Regions from separate parts of the Enterococcus camelliae genome, predicted to be linked through region 1. Evidence: riboswitches for the same ligand, from Rfam matches in the RefSeq annotation. Region 1 holds a riboswitch; each other region holds the start of a gene.
What was found. Region 1 has a riboswitch for thiamine pyrophosphate ahead of ACFSR0_RS05495 (ECF transporter S component). Riboswitches for the same ligand answer to the same signal wherever they lie in the genome.

Region 1 (7,155 bases):
GTTCATAGACAGCATTCAATAAGGCGGCATCGTTCTTTATATCTGCTAAACCCTCTTCTCCTCCATAGGTATCAATCCATTGTTGATAGAATGGATTTGGCGAATGGCTCTGCTTGTTTTTTAAATAAACCCCAATATCTGCATATAACCATGGACAAGGCAATAAACTCGCCGCAATAATCCAATCGTTTCCCTCCACTAGTTGACGATACAAATGAGAAACATAGTTGTAGGCCGTGGGGGCTATTTCGGTATTCTGTAACTCTTGATCTGTAATTAGCAATTCTTTAAAGAAGGTCTCCCGAACCGCCAACTCACCGGCCTTTAAATGAGCCGCGTTTTCTTCCATGCGTTTTTTCAACTCAGGGAAAGTTGTTTGTGCCGCTACCAGTGCATAGATATGCGAAAAATGTTCTAAATAGTAACAATCTTGAATAAGGTAGTAGCGAAAGTTTTCCATTGGCAAGGTGCCATCTTGAATGCCTGTAATGAACGGATGGACAAAACTTCCTTCCCAATAGGGTCTCGTCTGACTTCTTACACGGTCCGTAAATTTTTGGTTCATCCAATCATCCTCTCTAGAATTAAAAATCCATTTCCAATCAAAATAGCGACAATACACCAACCATTTGCTGATAACGATGGCTTCCATTTTTGAAAATGACTGCGGGTACCCGTTTCCATAAATCCGCGGGAGTACATTGCTTCGGTATAGCGATCTCGCCAATTCATCGCTAGGAAAATCGTTTTGACGTAATAATACGCTGACCACGGGTACAACCGTTTTCCTCTTAACAAACTGGCATCCCGCATATCAATCACTTCTCGACGAATTTGCGGCGCCGCATGAATCACCACCAATACCCCGTATACAAAAGTTTGCGGCACATGGTACTGCTCCAAAATCAACAAGCATTCTTCAAAGTCCACCGATGCAACAAAGCCAATTCCCAAAGCCGCAAACGCATAGGTTCTGGTTAGCAACACCCAAGCATCGGAAAGACCATTTCCTTGAATTAACACAGACCAAAAAGTTGTCAATGCTGGAACAAGCGGAAACAAAATTAATACTCCTAGAAAGCCGAACTTTTTGTTAAAAGCCAAATACCCTAATACGACGATCAGCAAGTAAAGATTCAAATAAACTGAATACGTGAATGAAATTTCAATTGTAAAAAAGAAGACGGCAAAAACAATGGCAGGAATGGCTGTTATTTTTTCTTCCATTAATCATCGACCTCCTGTAACTGTTGATTTGCCAAATGGACATGGTGGTCACTGACACCCACCAATGGCTCCAAACGATGAGAGACAATCAACAGACTCGTCCGCTGTTTTTTCTCTTCCAACCACTTCACAAAAAACTGGCATGCTCGCTCATCCAACCCAGTAAACGGCTCATCCAATAGCAGGAATGTACAATCAAGACTCAACATAGCAATTAATTGAATCATCTTTTTTTGCCCTTCACTCAGCTGATAAAGACTTCTCTCCCTAACATGATCAATCCCTAACGTCTTCATAGCAGCCAATTGCTTTTGTTTTATTTTTTCCTCAGGCTCTTTGGGAAAATTTAGCTCTTTGTCCACTTGTAGTGTCACAAATTGTTGCTCGGCTTGCTGTACCGCTAAGGTCATTTTTTCATAAAGTTTTCTTTTTCCAAAATGGCGTGACAATTTTTGACCATCAAAGTACATCAGCCCTTTGTATGCTTGAAGTTGAACCATCGCTCGCAATAGTGTAGATTTTCCCGTGCCATTAACCCCAGTTAAGGTTGTTATTCCTTTTTTAAATTGAAAGTTTTGCGGAATCAACAATTCCTTCTCACCTTGAAACAGCGAAAAATTCTGCAATTCAAAGAGACTTTCCACAGGTGCATCTGGATTCCTTAACGAGCCTAATTGTGGCTGGATTGTCAATTCATCTAACGATTGCTCCTTTAATTGTCCGTTGGTCATCCGAATAAATCGGTCGACATAAGGCTGATACCCATTTAATTCGTGATCAGCTACTACTATCAATTTTCCCTTATCACGAAGACTCGCTAATTTTTTAATTAACAGCATTCGTGAATCCGGATCGATACTTGCAAATGGTTCATCTAATAAAAAGATGGGTGGATCTAACGCCAAAAGAATCGTCAAGGCGGCGCGTTGTTTTTCTCCGCCTGAAAGAGTCACCAATTCACGATGAAGCAATGCTCCCATCTGCATTTCTTGAACAGCACGTGCCATTCGTTCATTTGACTCCGCAATCGGTAGATTGAAGTTTTCCATCACAAACATCAATTCTCTTTGCAACGTACGCATGGTAAATTGTTGGCTAGGATTTTGAAACATGATTCCAATTTGTTGTGCCTTCTCTACCGTTGTCAGCTGTTGGGTATTGTGATTGTTCACAAAGATTTCACCCAAATAAGTCGTTCCATCAAAGCCTGCAATCGTATGGAGCAGCGTCGTTTTTCCACATCCGCTATCACCAGTAAGTAAAGAAAACGTGCCTTGCTTAAATTCACAAGACAATTGATCTAAAATGGTTGTTTCTCCCTTTTGAACAACTAATTTTTTTGTTACAATTCCTTGCATCAACGAGACACTCTTACCCCTTGCGCCTTATGGAAAAGTGTTACGATTTGTTTGGTTAAAAAGATACCAAAGAAGCAGACAGACGCAAAACGAACAAGAAACAGCGCTGCAACCATACCAAAACCATATGTGCCATAACCAAATTTGAAGAATTCATAAACAAAACTAAAGACGGTTGTTCCAATTGCCCCATATAATAAGGTAACCGAGTCATATCGTTTGTATCCAGTTACCAAAAAGCCAACTTCTGTTCCTAATCCTTGAATAAAACCGGATAACAATACACCTGCTCCAAAGTAAGAACCATACAACATTTCTGCCAACGCAGCAAAAACTTCTCCAAGCACCGCGCTACCCATTTTAGGAATCAACATCCCCGCAACGGGTGCCGCGATGGTCCACATACCAAACAGAATTTCATTTGCAAATGGTGTTAGACCAAATGGTGTCAGGACAGATACTAGAAGTGCATACAGGACCCCTGCCCCCATAAAAACTGCTCCAAATAAAAATGCTAATAATGCCAAAAATACGACTTGTGGTAATGTCCACTTTGCTTTTTCCATAACAAAAAAACCCCTTTTCTCTACTATTTAATAAAGGAGTCACTGAGGTAGCGATCGATAGTTGTTCAATAGAATAGAAAAAACCCGTCAACGAATCATTCATCAACGGGTACAAAAATCACATGCTAAAAAACTACATTTCCCTGCGACAGTCCTAACTGCTTCAGGTTCAATGGGTATTATCTCAGCTTTACGCACCCCAAATGTCTCTCATTATTTAAATGTAAATCTAGTATAACACGTTTTTTTCACAAAAACTAGAAAACCTTTCCATTTTTTATTCACTTTTTGCGACTGTTTCAAAATACGCTGAATGCTTTTTTGATGTCATGTTAACTTTCTTCGGTGAATTGATTGAAAATTTTGACAAAATTAGCTAGCATCTGTTATATTAATGAAAATTTTTCACTATTCTTTTATATAGACGGAGGGAAACAGTATCATGAGTAACCTAACCGAGCAATTGGCTTTTTTGAAACAGCAGCAGTGGATTGATTTGACTCACTTAGTCCATTCAGAGATTCCCTATTTTCCAGCTTTCCGACCGATTGAAGAACATACGCTCTTTACAGTTTCCAAAGATGGTTTTTATGCGAAAGAGTATACCTTGGCAACCCAATATGGTACACATATTGATGCTCCTGCTCATTTTTGGGAAGCAGGTAGAAGCCTAGAAGAGCTGTCACTAAAGGAACTCGTTCTTCCATTGTATGTGATCCACAAAGAAGAGGAAGTAAGCAAAAATCACGACTACAGACTAACGGTCGAGGATATCCTTGAATTTGAACACACCCACGGCACAATTCCGGCTGGGAGCTTCGTCGCGTTTTCAAGTGGTTGGTCTAAGCGTTTCGCTTCGCCAGATGCCTACTATAATAGCGATGAAAAAGGAGAGAGTCACACCCCCGGTTGGTCGCTTGATGCATTAACCTTTTTGCACGAAGAACGACACGTGGCAGCAATCGGGCACGAAACGCTTGATACGGATGCCGCAATTGATTACCGTAAAAACAATGATTTGCTTTGTGAACGGTATTGGCTTTCTCAAAACAACTATCAAGTTGAGGTGCTGACCAATCTTTCGCAATTACCAGCAACAGGTGGCATCATCTTTGTTAGTGCGAGTAAAATCGAAGGTGCACCTGGTTTCACTGCACGCGTTTTTGCCATTATTCCTAAGCAATAGACCTGTATTATTTTTGTTCCAGTGGCAGAAACTTGCTACCGGGGGTTAAAAAACACTTTTTTCAGGTAAACTATGAGTGGACAATCACTACCCCTATCGAATAAAGCAAGTCGAAAGAAGTGAAGCACTTGAAACAAGAAACACAATTTTGACCTTGCCAAGCAGGCATCCATTCCTTATTATCTAGAAGAAAAAATTTATGCACCTTTATTGATACTTCATGGCAATTGCGACTCTCTGGTTCCTTTTGAACAAGCAGTAATCCTATACAATGTCTGTCAAAAAACAAAAAGTGAAACGACTTTTTTTGCCGTGAACAATGCCGACCATGAGGCCCAAGCTTTTATACAACGGAAGTTTTGGCAACCATTGTCCATTTTTTAAACGAACATACAAACTAAATTTGAATAAAGCGTAACGTATCGTCCTGTCAAAGTAGCAAAGCGAGCTTAATCAACCCAAACCAGTTATACAAAGCGTTTAACTGGATTTTTTTCGAACCGTCCCTGCAAATCGTTAATCTTATTGGCGGGGGCTTAACTATCAACAATTAAAACGAACTGTTGTAGCCACCATTAATAACCATACCTAATATTCGCAATAGCCATCAGTTCTTTTAGTTTGTTTTCTTGATCATCCAATAATATAAGCCCATCGTTTCGGATTGCCTTTGAAATATCTACGTTCATCCGACTTAAAATCAAAGGTACCGAAGCGCCCTTTTGTTTTAACTCTTCAAGATACTTCTCTAACACTTTTTCCAATGATTCGTTACCCGCCGCTATTTTTAAATCATCCAATAAATCAGCGATAATGTCCTCTGCCTGTTTTGAACGCTCATTTCCACCAGAAAACCATTTTAACTTACCCATAACAGCTCACTCCTTACTTTTAAATTTTTGCAAGTTTAGTTAATACTATCGCTTTCTTTATAGTTTATTTCAACGAATTAATGATGAATGACTAGAGCATAAATTTCAAAAGAAACCTTCCCAAATCTGGACAGAACCTGAAACGTTGTAATGAATGGTACTCGCTTTCCTTGAAATTTCTGTCCCATAACTGGAGTAGTAAGGCAATAAATTACAACGAATGCAGCAATTAACGTTTAGAGAACTCTGTAGCTTTGCGGATTTTTCTTAAGAGCTAGTTTTGCTTATAAATAACTCGTTTCGATTGCCTATCTAATCTGATTCATTTTAATGGAACCTCTCATGACTAAAATCACGAGAAGTTCAATAGCTGATACTTCGTTGCACGTCCTTGCCCGACTTTTTGAATCTTATTCTCTGTTTGTAACTCAGCTAAAGCACGTTCTATCGTTCGCTCGCTAATATCCGGCAACAAACTCTCTAGATCAGCTCTGCTTAGAGGTTCAAAGGACTTTTCTAATTCTTCTACTACCCGCTCGGCTGGTGTTAGTTCACGATTGATAATCATCTCAAAGCATTCTGAAAAATTTTCATACGCTCGCAAAATGATTCCCACAAGATAGCGAACAAACGGCGTATAATCTTGCTCATTTTCCAGCCATCCCACAGAACTTGCCTGTAACGCTTCATAGTAGGTTTGTTTTGATTCTTCAATCAGCATCTCAATGCTAACGTACTTGCCAACTAGATAGCCCGACTTGTACAGCAACAACAATGTCAACAAGCGAGACATTCGTCCATTCCCGTCACTAAACGGATGAATCTCAATCTTGTGAAGATCGTGATTGGCACTGGTAGTCCAAATCTTCAATTAAATCGTGTGTAAATATACTGGCGCTAATACAAAATGAACTCGTTCACTTAACTATGATTATTTAAAACAAATAATTTAATCCATTAAATATCTAGTTTTATTTCTTAGATATCCAATAATATGGACGTTATTTTTTCGGAGAGCACTAGCCTTTGATAATATTCTTGAATATCTGAAATAGTATTAGCTCTATTAATTTCTATGTAGCTCAACCCATCCACCTTAATTTCTCCAATAATCCCAGAATTATCACAGATTATCTTGGGCCATTCACAATCTGTATGTGAATGCTTAGACAATTTAGCAATGCTTTTTCCTGCACTTAGTGTGAATATTGAAGCGCCAGCAGTAATATCTAAATTTTCAATTTCAAAAGCTAGTGCACTCATTTTATTTGTAATTATCTCGGTGTCTTTCCAAGAAGATGGGTGTGTGTCAAAAGCTTTTTCCGTTCTCCCAACAACTAAATAATCTTTATCAAAATTACCATCAAATCTGTTAATTACTTCAATTAATTCTTCGGGATACAACTTAAGCCATGTTATAACTCTATCAAAGTCACAATACATTATCTTTTGATCTATTTTTATTTTGGATATAGCAAACTTCAGAACATTTCGTCTTGCATCAGCGGCACCCTTTTTCCTAATAACTTTAACATTTGAATAATTTTTGGTACAAATATCAGTAATTGTTTTACCCGTTTTATCACTAATACATATATAAGTTTCTTCAAATATTTCATTAATTATGGGAGCATATAGCCCGATATCATTTATTAATTTCATATATGGATCATGAATTGTAGTTATTAGTATCATACTTTCTCCTTTTTTATTAGATATCATTCCAGTAATTGATATATGGTTTCAATTTACATAAAATATCTATTCTATCCTCAATCCCTTTTATACTACTAGTAACATCGTCTTCTTCTTTATCTTTGTCATAGTAATATTCTCTATTTGTGATTACCTCACTACTACATTTAGAATTTTTCAGAATAGAAGTCTCGTTATTATTGTATTTTGCAAGGCTTTTATACATAAAATTGCAGAGAAAAACTACACAG
Region 2 (7,155 bases), on a different contig from region 1:
ACGCCTTTTAGTTCCACTTCTCATTTCAGCCTTCTAAAAGCACTCGAAGCAGCCGGAATTGAAAAAGATGTAACAATTTTAGACATGCAAACAGCCGATATTGTGGCGGCTTGGCAACGAGGAGATATCGATGCAGCCTATACCTGGGAGCCAACGCTAACGGAATTGAAAAAAACGGGAACGGTCATAACGGACAGCAAACAATTAGCACAACAAGGGTATATGACGACGAATATTGAACTCGTGCGAACGGCTTTTGCAGAGAAATACCCTCAGTTGGTGGTTGATTATTTAGGTGCATTGGCAAAAGCCAATAACGCTTATCAAAAAGATCCAACAGCCGCGGCAGCCAAAATAGCAGGTAGCTTAAATTTAACTGCAGAAGAAACGTTGCAACAAATGAAGGGTTCCACGTGGCTGACACCACAAGAACAGCTATCACCTGATTATTTCGGCACATCAAAAGAAACGGGTCAATTTCAAAAAATCTTTTTGGATACAGCTAAATTTTTAAAAGAACAAAAGTCAATTGATCAGGTGCCATCAGAAAAAGAAGTGCAGTCCTTCGTTGATCCATCCTATATTGAACAATTAGTGAAAGGTGAAAAATAAGATGAAACAAGAACTCATCACCTTAACAGATGTTGCCGTTCATTATCAGACCAAAAAGCAACGTGTTCCAGCGGTAGAAACAATTAATTTAGCAATTCATGAAGGGGAGTTTGTCTGTTTGGTTGGGCCGTCAGGTTGTGGCAAAAGTACGATTTTAAAAATGATAGCAGGGTATCTTCAACCGACGACAGGTTTGTGCCAGATGCATGGTCAAACCATAGAAGGACCCAATTGGAATCGGGGAGTAGTCTTCCAAACGCCTTCCTTGTTTCCTTGGTTAACGGTGACCAAAAATATCAGTTATGGCTTGCGTATGCGTCATGTTTCCAAAGAACAAATTGAAGAAAGTGTGACACAAGCCTTACAACAAGTTCATTTGCAAGAGGCAGAGAAGCGATACCCATTTGAACTATCTGGTGGGATGAAGCAACGAGTCACCTTAGCACGAGCACTCGTGAATGAACCTGAAATTTTATTATTGGATGAACCATTTGGCGCATTGGATGCACTTACTCGTATGAGTATGCAACGATTGCTGCGTCAATTATGGGCGCAAAAACGACAAACATTTTTTATGATTACACATGATATCGAAGAAGCCCTCTCTTTGGCTACGACGATTTATGTGATGTCGCCTAGTCCAGGAACGATTGTAAACAAAATGATGGTAAACTATGCGCAACAGGCAGTTGATGCGCAACAGGAAGAAATAACGATGGATGAGCAATTTTTCGAACGGAAAGAAACAATCCTATCCCTCATCCAAGGAAAAGAATAAACAAAGGCCTTTATCAGCGTCCATTAGCGGGACGTGATAAAGGCCTTTTTGAGGAATGAAACGCAAGGTAGACTCATCAAGTTCCCTGTATCCGCCAAGTTTGTTAGGGCAATACTCGCTTGCTATTTATGAAATTGTTGACAGTGAAACGCAAGGTGTTCTTCAATAAAAGTTGCTATGGTGAAATAACTATGGTCATACCCTTCTTTTTTTTCGTACCGTACTTGTTCGTCTGTATCTTTCACGTTGGCTAAGAAGGCTGTTTCATTTAATTGAACCGCGTAGAAAGGATCCGCTGTTCCTTGCGTAAGCAGAATGGGAGGATGAATTTCGCCAACTTTTTGTAAAAGCTCGGTTGCATCCCAGGTTTTCCAAGTAGTTTCATCGGTTCCTAAATAGGCTGTGAAGGCTTTTTTGCCCCAAGGTACGTTAGACGGGTTAAGAATTGGTGCAAAAGCAGAGATTGCAGAAAAACGCTCAGGCTGTTTTAGTCCCACAATCAATGCACCATGACCACCCATGGAATGGCCCATAATACTTTCTTTGCCGGAATAGTTTGGAATCAGGTCGTAAACAATTTCAGGTAATTCATTTACCAAGTAGTCGTACATTTGATAATTTTGCTTCCAAGGCTCGCAAGTTGCATTGACATAAAACCCTGCACCTTGGCCTAAGTCCCAAGCTTCATCGTCAGGAAGTTCGCCTCTTGGTGATGTATCAGGGATGAGAAAGGCAACATTTTCTTGGGAAGCATATTTTTGGAAGGCGCCCTTTTGACTGAAATTATCGTCTGTGCAGGTTAAGCCAGAAAGCCACCAAATTAACGAGGTTGGAGATGCGGAGGGCTTTGGCAAATACAAACTGAAAGTCATCGAGCAATGCAAACTATCTGAATGATGCCGGTATTTCAATTGTTGGCCTCCGAATGCTTGATGTTGTTCAATACGTTCGATCCTCATCTCATTCTCCTCCATAAGTTAGCATTGTACGAATTGATTCCCCGCGATGTAGCAGTTCGAGGGATTCATTAATTTGAGAAAAGTGCAAATGATGTGTAATAAAGGAATCGAGATCAATTTCACCGTTCATAAAATCTTCCACCATTCCAGGTAATTGGGTACGCCCTTTCACTCCCCCAAAAGCAGACCCTTTCCAAACGCGCCCGGTTACTAATTGGAATGGTCGCGTGTGAATTTCTTTTCCGGCACCAGCAACACCAATAATCACACTAACACCCCAGCCTTTGTGACAAGCCTCTAAAGCTGAACGCATCACTTCAACATTTCCAATACATTCAAAACTATAATCAACTCCACCGTTGGTCATTTCAACAAGAACCTCTTGAATTGGGCGAGCATAATCTTTTGGATTAACAAAATCGGTTGCCCCCATTTTTTGGGCTAAAGGCCATTTATCAGGATTCATATCAATAGCGATAATTCGTTGCGCCTTCGCTTTTTTCAGTCCTTGAATCACAGCTAGTCCAATCGCTCCTAATCCAAAAACGGCAGCGGTGGCTCCTTCTTCCACTTTGGCAGTATTTTCAACCGCACCCAAACCAGTGGTAACCCCACATCCTAGTAGCGGAACTTTGTCTAGGGGTGCTTGTTTATCAATTTTCACCAGATTAATATCATTCACGACGGTATATTCACTGAATGTACTGGTCCCCATATAATGATACACAGGTTCTCCTTGATAAGAAAAGCGAGTGGTCCCATCTGGCATTAGTCCTTTACCCTGCGTTTCGCGAACAGCAGAGCATAAATTTGTTTTCCCAGATAAACAGAATTCACATTTCCCACATTCAGGCGTGTACAATGGGATAACGTGATCGCCTTCTTTAAAATCGGTCACATTTGATCCAACTTTTACAACAACGCCTGCACCTTCATGGCCTAAAACAACTGGGAAAACCCCTTCAGGATCGTCGCCAGACAAAGTGAATGCATCTGTATGGCACACAGATGTGTATAAAATTTTTACCATTACTTCATTTTCTTTTGGATCTTCCACGTCAATTTCCACAATTTCTAGGGGTTTTCCTGGAGCAAATGCAACAGCAGCTTTACTTTTCATACGTTGTCTTCCTTCTTTCGTAATTGATGAGGTGCTACTCACTTCAACGGCCCTTCATATAAAGGTACTTAATCTAGGAATGAGTAGAAATGAACTCTTTTCTATCATAAAGTAACGTAGAGAAAAAACAATACTGACAAATTTGTCAGTTGTAGGCTATACTATTTATAGTTAAGCGACGAGTCGCCATTCGCGGACACAATCGTTGTTACCTGACTGGTATAGATGAGGAGGATGGCTACTGGTACTGGATATTTGAAAAATGCCAATGAAGGCAGTTTTTTTGATTCCATAAACTACAATCAATCGAGCAACTAAATGAAATTGGAAGAAAGTGATAAGGGGGAGCAGCGGTGTACGAATATCGAAACAAACGATTTATAACTACGAAAGACTTGGCAATGTCTGTGATAGGAGAAAAATATAAAATTGCCATCGTATGGGCACTTTTGCAAGAGCCAGTCTTAAGACTAAGTGAATTTGAACGGATACTACCAACAATCAATCAACGAATGATTATTCGGCAACTTCGAGAATTGGAACAAGATCAGATTGTTAAACGACGTGTTTATCCCATTGTGCCACCAAAAGTAGAATATGAATTGACAGAGATAGGAACGGATTTGGCCGACATCGTTCAATCCATCTGTCAATGGGGTGACCAGTTTTGGGAAGAGGTTGCAGCAAAAGAGTCTCCAGATTCGCTTGAAGAAAAAGCGTAAGGAACGTTTGCTACGAAGGCCCCTTTGCAAAGCAAGTACACGCAGGGATAACAAGAATTACTTCGCTTTATGAAAAAAAGAGCACACATTGTTTTGCATCTTTAAAAATAGCAGATATTGTTTACGGGCACGTTCGATTCGATGATAACGCTGCTTTTCTTTTTGATAAAATTGTTGGTGATAGTTCTCTGCCAACCAAAAGGGCTGAGCGGGTTGAATCTCCACGACAATTGGTCGATGGTAGCGAGCAGCTGCCGCTTGCTTTGCTTGTTCGGCAAGATGCTGTTGTTCCGCATTTTGATAAAAGATTATTGGTCGATATTGTGTCCCTCGATCATTAATTTGACCATTGGCATCGGTCGGATCAATCAATTGCCAATAGATTGCATTCAATTGTTGATAAGAAATTTTTCGACGATCAAATATAATTTCAACAGCCTCAACGTGGCCTGATTGTCCTCTAGAAACCTCTTCATAGCTAGGATTAGCAGTTGACCCACCAGTATAGCCTGAATAAACAGCTAAAATACCTGTTCGTGTCTCAAATGGTTCTACCATACACCAAAAGCAACCACCAGCGAAAATTGCTCGTTCGATAAACGGACCATCCTTGGTAAAATGAAGGTGATCATCAAAAGGTTGTGAGAAATCAGAATTGCCGGCTAACGTTGCGTAAAATTCGGCAACATCGGGTGTGAGTGAGTGTCGTGTAGCCAAAGGACGAAGAACGACTTCAAGCTGGGCAAGTGTATCCGCTAAGCGCTCATGATTGTACAGACGTTGTTTGGCAGTCTCTAATTGTTGACGTTCCCAATCACGCGTCCGAGGATTAAGAATGAGATTGTAAAGTGTAGTCAATGCTTCTTCGGTTGATTGTTTCATAAAGGCTCCTTTCGTAATCTGTTAGCAACTGTATTTATTATACCCTGTTTGTTAAGAGGAAGAATCGAGAATGCCTGATAAAGCAAAAGAATTTTTAATAGAAAACGCTTGCAAAAAAAGACGCCATCCCTTATAATGAACTTGTAAGGAACCAATGATTCCCACAATTAGTTAAATTGAGTCAAATGAGTTTGTAAGGCAACACAGTGAATACAAAGTCAGTGAAACAAAAAGCTAGTTGAAACATAGGGTAATTGACTATGTGAAAGTGAATTAAAGGTTACAAATTTTAGAAAGGCGTGGGAGATTGACGAATTCCTTACTAACTGAATATGGCCTAGCAGGTGTTTAAGTCAACGTTGGAGCAACAAATAGACACTCCATCATGAAATGTATGACGGAAAAAAACAATAAATCCTGCTAGGTCTCTTTTTTTTTTGCATCAAAAAACAATTGTCGTTAAAAGAAAGCGATTTAAAATAATTTTGACAGCAAAGAAAAGGCTTGTTATAATTTTAAAAAAGAAGCTGGGGTGCCTGATGGCTGAGAATTACCCATATTACCTGATCTAGTTAGTACTAGCGTAGGGAGCTGAGCAAAGAATGATTATTCTGAGTAGGCGCCCGCATGAAAATGTTGGGCTTTTTTTGATTAGTATCCATTGTCTACAATAAGACATCAAAAAATAATTTGTTAGTGGGAGAGGTTAAAATGACAAAGTTCACAGATCAATTATTCGATATGGCACAACCCGTTTGGATTAAAAGTTATAAACATCCATTTATCAAGGAGATTGCTTCCGGCGAACTAGCACCCTCCGTGTTCCGATACTATTTATTGCAGGATCGCTATTATTTAGAAGAGTTTGGAAAAATTCATGGCCTAGCTGCTCAAAAAAGTAGTGATGCTCGCACAGCTGAATTTTTAAGAGCGAATGCAGAAAATCTAAAGAATGGCGAAGTTGAAATTCGAAAAGCGTTCTTCCAGCAACTTGCCATTTCTTCTGATGAAATTCAGTTAACACCCATTGCTCCTAGTGCATACAATTATGTTAACCATATGTACGAGCAACTTTATCATGGAACCACTCAGCGGACAATAGCCAGTCTATTGCCATGCTATTGGCTGTATAATGAGATTGGCAAACGTCTGATTGCTGAGGGATCACCTGTTTCTTTGTATCAGCAATGGATTGCCACCTATGATAGCGAAGCCTATACGGAGGATGTCCAAACAATGCTTGACTTGACCAATCAAGCAGCCAGTGAAGTGGATGAACAAGAACGCGAAGCAATGAAACAAGCTTTCTATCGAAGCAGTATCTATGAACTCCGCTTTTGGGAAATGGCATATACAATGGAACGATGGGATAGTTAGCCTTAGTTATAGCAATTCATCGCAGATTCATAGAAAAACACCACGTAGATCACGAGGGTAAGTCCAGCACGAGCCTTGAAAAAAGGTTCAACATTTTGCTTGTCGACAGAAATAAGCCTAAAGAAAGGATGCGAAGCATTGGAAATCAAAGTAGGTATAGTCAATCCTGATGAAAAAAAACAATTGTGGCAGATCAGCCAACAAACGATGACCATTGAAGTGGATCCTCATCCTTACAGACCAGATGAATACGATCGCTTCTTGCAAAAAATTCAGCAGGGAAAGGCTATTATGATGATTGAAAACCTGACTGTTTTAGGTGCCCTCATCTATTATCCAGTCACAACACCTGAATATACCTTTTGGGAATTTGAACTATTTGTTCGACCAGAGGAGCAAGGCAAAGGAATCGCTAAAAAATTATTGAAGCAGCTGCTTTGTTGTGCTGAAGAACAACACATAGCATTTATTCAACTGCATGTTCTCGGGACAAACCCACGAGCAATCCGCTTATATGAATATATGGGATTCAAACGAATGGAAGAAAAAAATGGGACACTGTTTCTGGCTAATCAATGGGTGGATGATTTCACCTACCAATTAAGGCTACTCAGAGGCAAAAGGGAAGCTGATTCCTAGCGCAGGAAAATAAGTTTAAGCAAAAAAACTGTTTGAGGGGCATTGCATAGCCCTACAAACAGTTTT
Region 3 (7,155 bases), on a different contig from region 1:
GGTGTCAAGGATTATGTTGATGCGGTCAAAGCGGCAACGGAACTTGAAAAAGAAGGAATTAAGGCAATTGAGTTATGTGGTGGTTTTGGTGTTGAGGGAACGGCAATGATTAAACGGGTCTTATCGAAAGACGTAGCAGTGGGTGTGGTTCGCTTTGACATCCACCCAGGTCTAGACAATAAGAGTGGCGACGATCTTTTTGCTCTATAGTCAGATAATTTTATAAAAAACTTTCAAACCTGAGTGAGATTCTCGGGTCTGAAAGTTTTTTTCTTTTGGTTAAGGATTGTTCACACGGTCTTCTTGGTGGAAAGCCAACGTAATAGGAAGATTCCTAGTATTTTGCTGTAGGTAAGTAATTGGTCCAGTTCAATGGATTCGTTGTCGCTGTGTGCTTGCAATAATTCACCAGGTCCATATACCACAGCTGGAATGTCATAGGCACCAAACCATCCACCATCGGAAACAGATGTAGACATGGTAGTAGTGGGTTTTGATGCTGTTTGCGCTTCATGACTTTTGGCCAATTCAAGCATTGCTGGATGGGTAGGATCAAGTGCTAGTGGCGGAAAGACTTCTCCTTTATCTACAAGCATGGATTCACCACCCCATTCAAATGTAGGGAGATTTTCTTTCATCCACGGGTCTGCTTTGGCTGTGGCAAGAATGTGTGCTTCAATTTCACTTGTCACTTGTTCAATCGATTCATTTGGATAGAAGTGGACAGTAATCCATAGCCGGCAATTGTTCGGCACAAATGCGGGATGAATCCCACCTTCAATATAGGCGGGATTAATCGTATTTGTCCCGTGCTCAAATCCAGGATAGGACTTCATAATGCCCCAATGTCGTTCCAGAGTCTGTAACGCTTGAATCAGGATGGTCATTTTTTCAATCATATTGGCACCAAAAAGTCCTCCACCAGTGTGTACCATCTTCATCCGATTGCCATCGTGAAAGGTTTCGGGGCTTTTCAATTGAATCCAGCCAGTAATGACGCCACCTTGACCTTGAAACTGTAAATCACTCGTGTCACCAACAATTGCAAAGTCTGCTGTTTGACCAGATTCGAGTAATTTTTTGGTCCCAGCTTCGCCTGCTTCTTCCCCTACAACGGATTGCAAAAGGAGAGTGCCTGGCAAATGAATCTTCAATTGATGAAAGGTTTGTACTAACCAAATAACACACGCAACCGATCCTTTCATGTCACTGACTCCACGTCCAAATAGCCGAGAGCCTTTCTTTACCAACTCAAACGGATTGGTCTGCCAGTTAGCGAGTGACTCCAGTGCAGCGACATCGACATGGCCATTCCAGATTAAGCTTTGGTAATGCTCAGGATCCGTGCCTTCTTTTGTAGCCCAAAGCAATGTATCCTGCCTATAAAACGGCGCAGTTTCCACCGTAAAATCCAGCTTTTCAAGAGTCTCTTTCAGATACAGTTGCAGCTCGTTTGTATTCCGAGCGGGTGGGGATTCTGTGTGAAATCCCACCAATCTTTCTAGGATAGTCAGTAGCTGTTCTTGCGTCTGCTCCAGTGTTGCGAGCAACAGGCGTTCTTGTTCGTCGTTATTCACAGTATGTCCTCCTTTTACAAAGAAAAAAGCATCCCTTTTTTCTTCTAGTGATAGAAGCAAAGAGGGATGCGAGACAGCAAAAAGGATAGGTTCTTCCTAACATTTCCCTTCGGCAGGATCAACTGCATCAGGTTCAATGGGTATGTTCTCAGCCTCTGGGCACCCCAAATGTTCTATTCCAATTTAGTGTAGCAAAGAATGGGTGAATTGGCTAGTTGCTACGAGATTAAAAAAAATAGTGATGCATCAGCAATAGAAAAGCAATTGCTGATGCACCACTAAAGAGATGGGGGATTAATCAAAGCCGATAAGATAGTCTTCATCTTTCATTGCTTCGACTGAGCCTAGTAGATAGCCGTTGCCGACTTGTGAAAAGAAGTCATGGTTGCTTGTCCCAGTTGAGATACCATTCATCACGATTGGATTGACATCGTTGGCACCGTCAGGAAATAGAGGATCTTGCCCCATATTCATTAAGGCTTTATTGGCATTGTATCGTAGGAAGACTTTGACTTCTTCAGCCCAACCAATTTCACCATACAGTTCATCGGTGTAGTTTTCTTCATTTTCATACAGCTCAAATAATAAGTTGTACATCCAATCCTTTAAAGAAGCTTGTTCTTCCTCTGGCAATGCGTTGAAGCCCAATTGGAATTTATAACCGATATAAGTTCCATGGACGGATTCGTCACGAATAATTAACTTGATAATCTCAGCAACGTTGGCTAATTTATTGTTTCCAAGATAGTAAAGTGGGGTATAAAAACCTGAGTAGAAAAGGAACGTTTCTAAAAAGACGCTAGCAATTTTCTTTTGAAGAGGGGTTCCATTTTTATAGATTTCATTGATTTTTTCGGCTTTGGTTTGTAAGTAAGGATTGGTATTGGTCCATTCAAAGATTTCTTCAATTTCTTTTTTGGTATTAAGGGTACTGAAAATCGACGAATAACTTTTGGCATGAACAGACTCCATAAATTGAATATTGTTTAAAACAGCTTCTTCATGTGGAGTCCGCGCATCTTTTCGTAGCTGATCAATCCCATTTTCCGATTGAAGCGTATCTAATAAAGTTAGTCCCCCAAATACGTGACCAACTAATAGTTTTTCTTCTTCGCTTAATTTACGCCAATCATCTAAATCATTTGAGAGAGGGATACGAGTATCTAACCAGAATTGTTCCGTTAGTTTTTCCCATGTTGATTTGTCGATAATGTCTTCGATTTCATTCCAATTGATTGCCTCATAATAGGTATCTGCCATGTTATTCACTCCTTGATCGTTCTTTCGTTCATTGATGGCTCTTTAGATAACGCAACTTTCACATTGGTTGCTACCAATTTCCTCTGCATCATCGGTAAACGTTCGAACGTAGTAAATGGACTTCACACCTTTATGGAAAGCATAATGGCGCAAAATGTTCAAATCACGTGTGGTCTGTTTTGTGGTTGTTTTCCATTCGTATAAACCTTCTGGAATATCAGAACGTAGGAATAAGGTCAAACTCATCCCTTGATCAATATGTTGTTGTGCGGTGGCATAAACATCAATGACTTTGCGCATATCCATATCGTAGGCTGACTTGTAGTAACCAATTGTTTCATTTGATAAGTAAGCTGCCGGATAGTAAATTTTGCCGATTTTCTTTTCTTGGCGTTCTTCAATCAAGCGAGTAATGGGGTGCAAGCTTGCACTAGTATCATTGATATAAGAAATTGAGCCATTCGGTGCCACTGCTAAACGGTTTTGATGGTACAAACCATCTTCTTTGATCGCTTCTGCTAACATTTGCCAGTCGTTCCCTGTTGGAATAAAAATACCTTCAAAAAGACCTTTTACTTTATCTGAAGCAGGCATATGGGCACCTGAGATGTATTTATCAAAATAGCTTCCATCAGCGTAACGAGATTTTTCAAAGTTATGAAAGACCATTTTTCGTTCTTTCGCAATTGCATTGCTTTCCACTAATGTCCAATAATTTAAAAGTGTAAAGTAAATGTCGGTAAATTCAATTGATTCTGGTGAGCCGTATTCCATATGATTTTTAGCAAAGTAGCTATGCAATCCCATAGCACCTAGGCCAATCGTATGGTTTAGATGGTTTCCGTTTTGAATAGATGGCACAACATCAATGTCAGATGCATCGGTGACAAACGTTAACGCCCGGGTCATCGTCCGAACAGAACGACCAAAATCAGGACTACTCATTAAGTTGACAATATTGGTTGATCCAAGATTGCAACTAATATCGGTACCAAGCACCTCGTATTCTTGTTTGCCATTTATGACAGAAGGTTCTTGGACTTGTAAAATTTCTGAACAAAGGTTACTCATTATAATTTTCCCGTGAACTGGGTTGGCACGGTTCGCTGTATCAATGTTAATGATATAAGGATAACCGGACTCTTGTTGCAATTTTGACAATTCATTTTCTAAATCGCGGGCTTTGATTTTGGTCTTGCGAATCCGTGGGTTAGCCACTAATTCATCATATTTTTCAGTGATATCTAAGTAAGAAAAAGGAATGCCATACTCGCGTTCAATGCTATAAGGGCTAAACAAATACATTTCTTCATTTTTACGGGTTAATTCATAAAATTTATCTGGCACTAAGACACCTAACGACAGTGTTTTGACCCGAATTTTTTCATCAGCATTTTCTTTTTTGGCAGAAAGAAAGGCCATAATATCTGGATGAAAAACGTTTAAGTAGACAACACCAGCTCCTTGACGTTGCCCCAGTTGGTTTGAATAGCTAAAACTATCTTCAAATAATTTCATGACAGGCATCACGCCGCTTGCAGCTCCTTCATAGCCTTTAATTGGGGAGCCAGCTTCGCGTAAATTTGATAAGGTAATGCCAACACCACCACCAATACGAGACAATTGTAAAGCAGAGTTGATTCCTCTTCCGATAGCATTCATATCATCTGTCAACTGGATTAAAAAGCAAGAGACTAATTCTCCACGTCGTTTACGACCAGCATTTAGAAAACTTGGTGTAGCAGGTTGATAGCGTTGATGAATCATTTCATCCGCGAGAGCTAATGCTAATTCTTCATCACCGTTTGCAAAGTAAAGTGCATTAAATGCTACCCGGTCTTCGTAGGTTTCTAAATACTCTTCACCATTGTTGGTTTTCAAGGCGTATTGAGAATAAAATTTATAAGCGGCCATAAATGAGTGGAATTCAAATGATTGTTCAGTCAAAAAAGCATACAAGCGCTCAATAAACTCTGGTTGATAGCGGGCAATAAATGCCTCTTCTAGATAATCTTCTTCTATTAAATAAGCCAACTTGTCATGAACAGATGCAAACGTTTTTGTATTTGGTTCGACGTTCTCTTTTAAGAATGCTGCCAAGGCTTCTTTATCTTTATGTAGAGGGATTTGTCCATCTACGGGGCGATTGATTTCATTATTTAACTTAAAGTAACTAACATCGCCTAATGATTTTAAACTCATGAAAACACAACCTTTTCTTTTTCTTTAAACAAAAAGAAGGATTTGCGCGTCAGTTGACCGACAAATCCAACTCGAATGGATAAACTCGTGATTTGTTCTGTGAATTAGCTTGCTAATTGACGTAGTTGATCTGGTCGGAAGCCAATAATTGCTGAAGAGGCGTCTGAGAGAACGACAGGAACACTTTGAAATCCTTGTTCTTTCAAGTAGTCAATAAATTCTGGTTGATCATCTATATTAATCTCTTCAAAAGTCACATGATTTTCAGTTAAAAAGCGTTTTGCCATCTTGCATTGCATGCAGTTGTTTTTAGAAAATAATTTTACATTCATTGTTTTTTCCTCCAGTACCCAAAAGTATCGTATGAGAAAATACTAAGGTAGGAATGGAGAAATGTCAATACAAATATACTATATATTGTGTTTGTGAATTCGATATAACACTATTTGTTGTGTTTTTTAATGAAAAGAATAGAAGAAAGCTTGCTAATTCAACACTGGTAGCCATTTGAAATTAGTAAAAATTAGTCAAACATTTTTTTCTTGTGAAGAAAAAAGTAAAAACAAAAATTGACAGACTATTCAAATAGGTATACATTAATGATAATGATTCTCAATATTAATAAGAGAAGATTTTTTTCTCTATTTATAAAGAAGAAAATAGGAGTTTGTAAGCCAAATGACGACATTAAAAAATTGTGAAATTGGTGTAAAATATCAAGTGAATAACGTAACAATAAGTGAATCTATCCGCTTACACTTGCAACGATTGGGGATAAGCAAAGGAAATCGTGTCATGGTTGTCCAAAGGGATGAAAAAAGTGGAATTGTTTCTGTCCAAAATACCAGAGTTGCTTTGGAAGTTGCTGTACTTAACCAAATTGAGGTGGTTGAAGAGACTGCTCACAATGAATGGCTCTCGCTTGATCAGTTGACTGTCGGTGAAACTGGGAAAGTCATTAGTTTATACGGACAAGGTGCTGTTCGCCGACGTTTAATGGACATGGGCGTGACAAAGAATGTGGCCATCACCGTGAAAAAGCTGGCTCCTCTAGGGGATCCGATTGAAGTGAAATTACGTGGATATGACTTAACGTTACGAAAAGAAGAAGCAGCCTATATTCTGATGGAAAGGATTGACGAAGCATGAACAAATTGCAACTTGCCTTAACGGGAAATCCGAATAGTGGCAAAACCAGTGTGTTTAATCTACTAACTGGAGCGACACAATCGGTTGGTAATTGGCCGGGGGTAACAGTCGAACGCAAATCAGGTAGCTACCGCAAAAACAAACAGGTGATGATTCAAGATCTCCCAGGTATTTATTCGTTGGCACCCTATACGCCAGAAGAAATTGTTGCTCGCGATTACTTATTGCAAGATCATCCTACAGCTATTATCAATATAGTCGATGGAACAAACCTTGAGCGCAACTTATATTTAACCACGCAATTAATGGAAACAGGGATTCCCGTTGTTGTAGCGGTGAATATGATGGATTTAATGAAAAAAAATGGCCGGACAATCAATCTTGAAAAACTTTCCTATGGATTGGGTGTGGAAGTTGTCGGAATCAGTGCGATAAAGAAACAAGGAATCGATGAATTGATGAAAACCACCCTTCATGTCGTGGAGGAAGATCATCAGACGGTTCATTATCCTTCGTACGATGCAAGATTAGAGGCTGCTTTAGATGAAATAAGCGATGTATTAGGAAATACAGTTTGTCCAAGTCAAACAAGATGGTATGCAATCAAGCTTTTCGAAAGAGATCCAAGAGCCATTGATGAACTAAATTTAAGTCGTCTACAACAAAAAGAAATCGAAGAAATCATTGCGATTGCTGAAAAGATTTTTCAAGATAGTAGCGATGCAATTCTTGTCAACGAACGCTATGAATTCATAACAAAACTCATTGCACTGTGCATGGTCGATGAAAAAAACCACTTTCTGAAGGTAAGCGACCATATTGACCATATTGTGACTCATCGCATACTAGCATTGCCTATTTTTGCATTAGTTATGTGGGGGATGTATTATCTAGCTATTCAAGGAATTGGTGGATTTGGAACGGACTGGGTTAATGATGTTCTCTTTGGTTCACTCGTACCAGATTT

Region 2: linked by a shared signal. The riboswitch ahead of tenA (thiaminase II) and the one ahead of ACFSR0_RS05495 (ECF transporter S component) in region 1 are both predicted to bind thiamine pyrophosphate.
Region 3: linked by a shared signal. The riboswitch ahead of ACFSR0_RS02300 (acetylornithine deacetylase) and the one ahead of ACFSR0_RS05495 (ECF transporter S component) in region 1 are both predicted to bind thiamine pyrophosphate.

What each region holds. Positions count from the first base shown of each region.
Region 1 is NZ_JBHUMO010000037.1:15,136-22,290, forward strand. Features, by position in the region: gene tenA (thiaminase II) at 1-565, opposite strand, end outside; gene ACFSR0_RS05485 (CbiQ family ECF transporter T component) at 562-1,227, opposite strand; gene ACFSR0_RS05490 (ABC transporter ATP-binding protein) at 1,227-2,585, opposite strand; gene ACFSR0_RS05495 (ECF transporter S component) at 2,585-3,151, opposite strand; TPP riboswitch at 3,275-3,363, opposite strand; gene ACFSR0_RS05500 (cyclase family protein) at 3,594-4,337, shown strand; gene ACFSR0_RS05505 (alpha/beta hydrolase family protein) at 4,509-4,721, shown strand; gene ACFSR0_RS05510 (bacteriocin immunity protein) at 4,913-5,209, opposite strand; partial or broken gene ACFSR0_RS05515 (Fic family protein) at 5,562-6,032, opposite strand; gene ACFSR0_RS05520 (hypothetical protein) at 6,188-6,904, opposite strand.
Region 2 is NZ_JBHUMO010000044.1:171,358-178,512, reverse strand. Features, by position in the region: gene ACFSR0_RS07870 (taurine ABC transporter substrate-binding protein) at 1-612, shown strand, start outside; gene ACFSR0_RS07865 (ABC transporter ATP-binding protein) at 614-1,390, shown strand; gene fghA (S-formylglutathione hydrolase) at 1,513-2,349, opposite strand; gene ACFSR0_RS07855 (S-(hydroxymethyl)glutathione dehydrogenase/class III alcohol dehydrogenase) at 2,351-3,469, opposite strand; gene ACFSR0_RS07850 (winged helix-turn-helix transcriptional regulator) at 3,823-4,191, shown strand; gene msrA (peptide-methionine (S)-S-oxide reductase MsrA) at 4,249-5,073, opposite strand; TPP riboswitch at 5,592-5,680, shown strand; gene tenA (thiaminase II) at 5,785-6,450, shown strand; gene ACFSR0_RS07835 (GNAT family N-acetyltransferase) at 6,589-7,089, shown strand.
Region 3 is NZ_JBHUMO010000012.1:34,800-41,954, reverse strand. Features, by position in the region: gene ACFSR0_RS02305 (DUF6506 family protein) at 1-210, shown strand, start outside; gene ACFSR0_RS02300 (acetylornithine deacetylase) at 291-1,577, opposite strand; TPP riboswitch at 1,665-1,754, opposite strand; gene nrdF (class 1b ribonucleoside-diphosphate reductase subunit beta) at 1,872-2,837, opposite strand; gene nrdE (class 1b ribonucleoside-diphosphate reductase subunit alpha) at 2,880-5,039, opposite strand; gene nrdH (glutaredoxin-like protein NrdH) at 5,144-5,371, opposite strand; gene ACFSR0_RS02280 (FeoA family protein) at 5,718-6,188, shown strand; gene feoB (ferrous iron transport protein B) at 6,185-7,155, shown strand, end outside.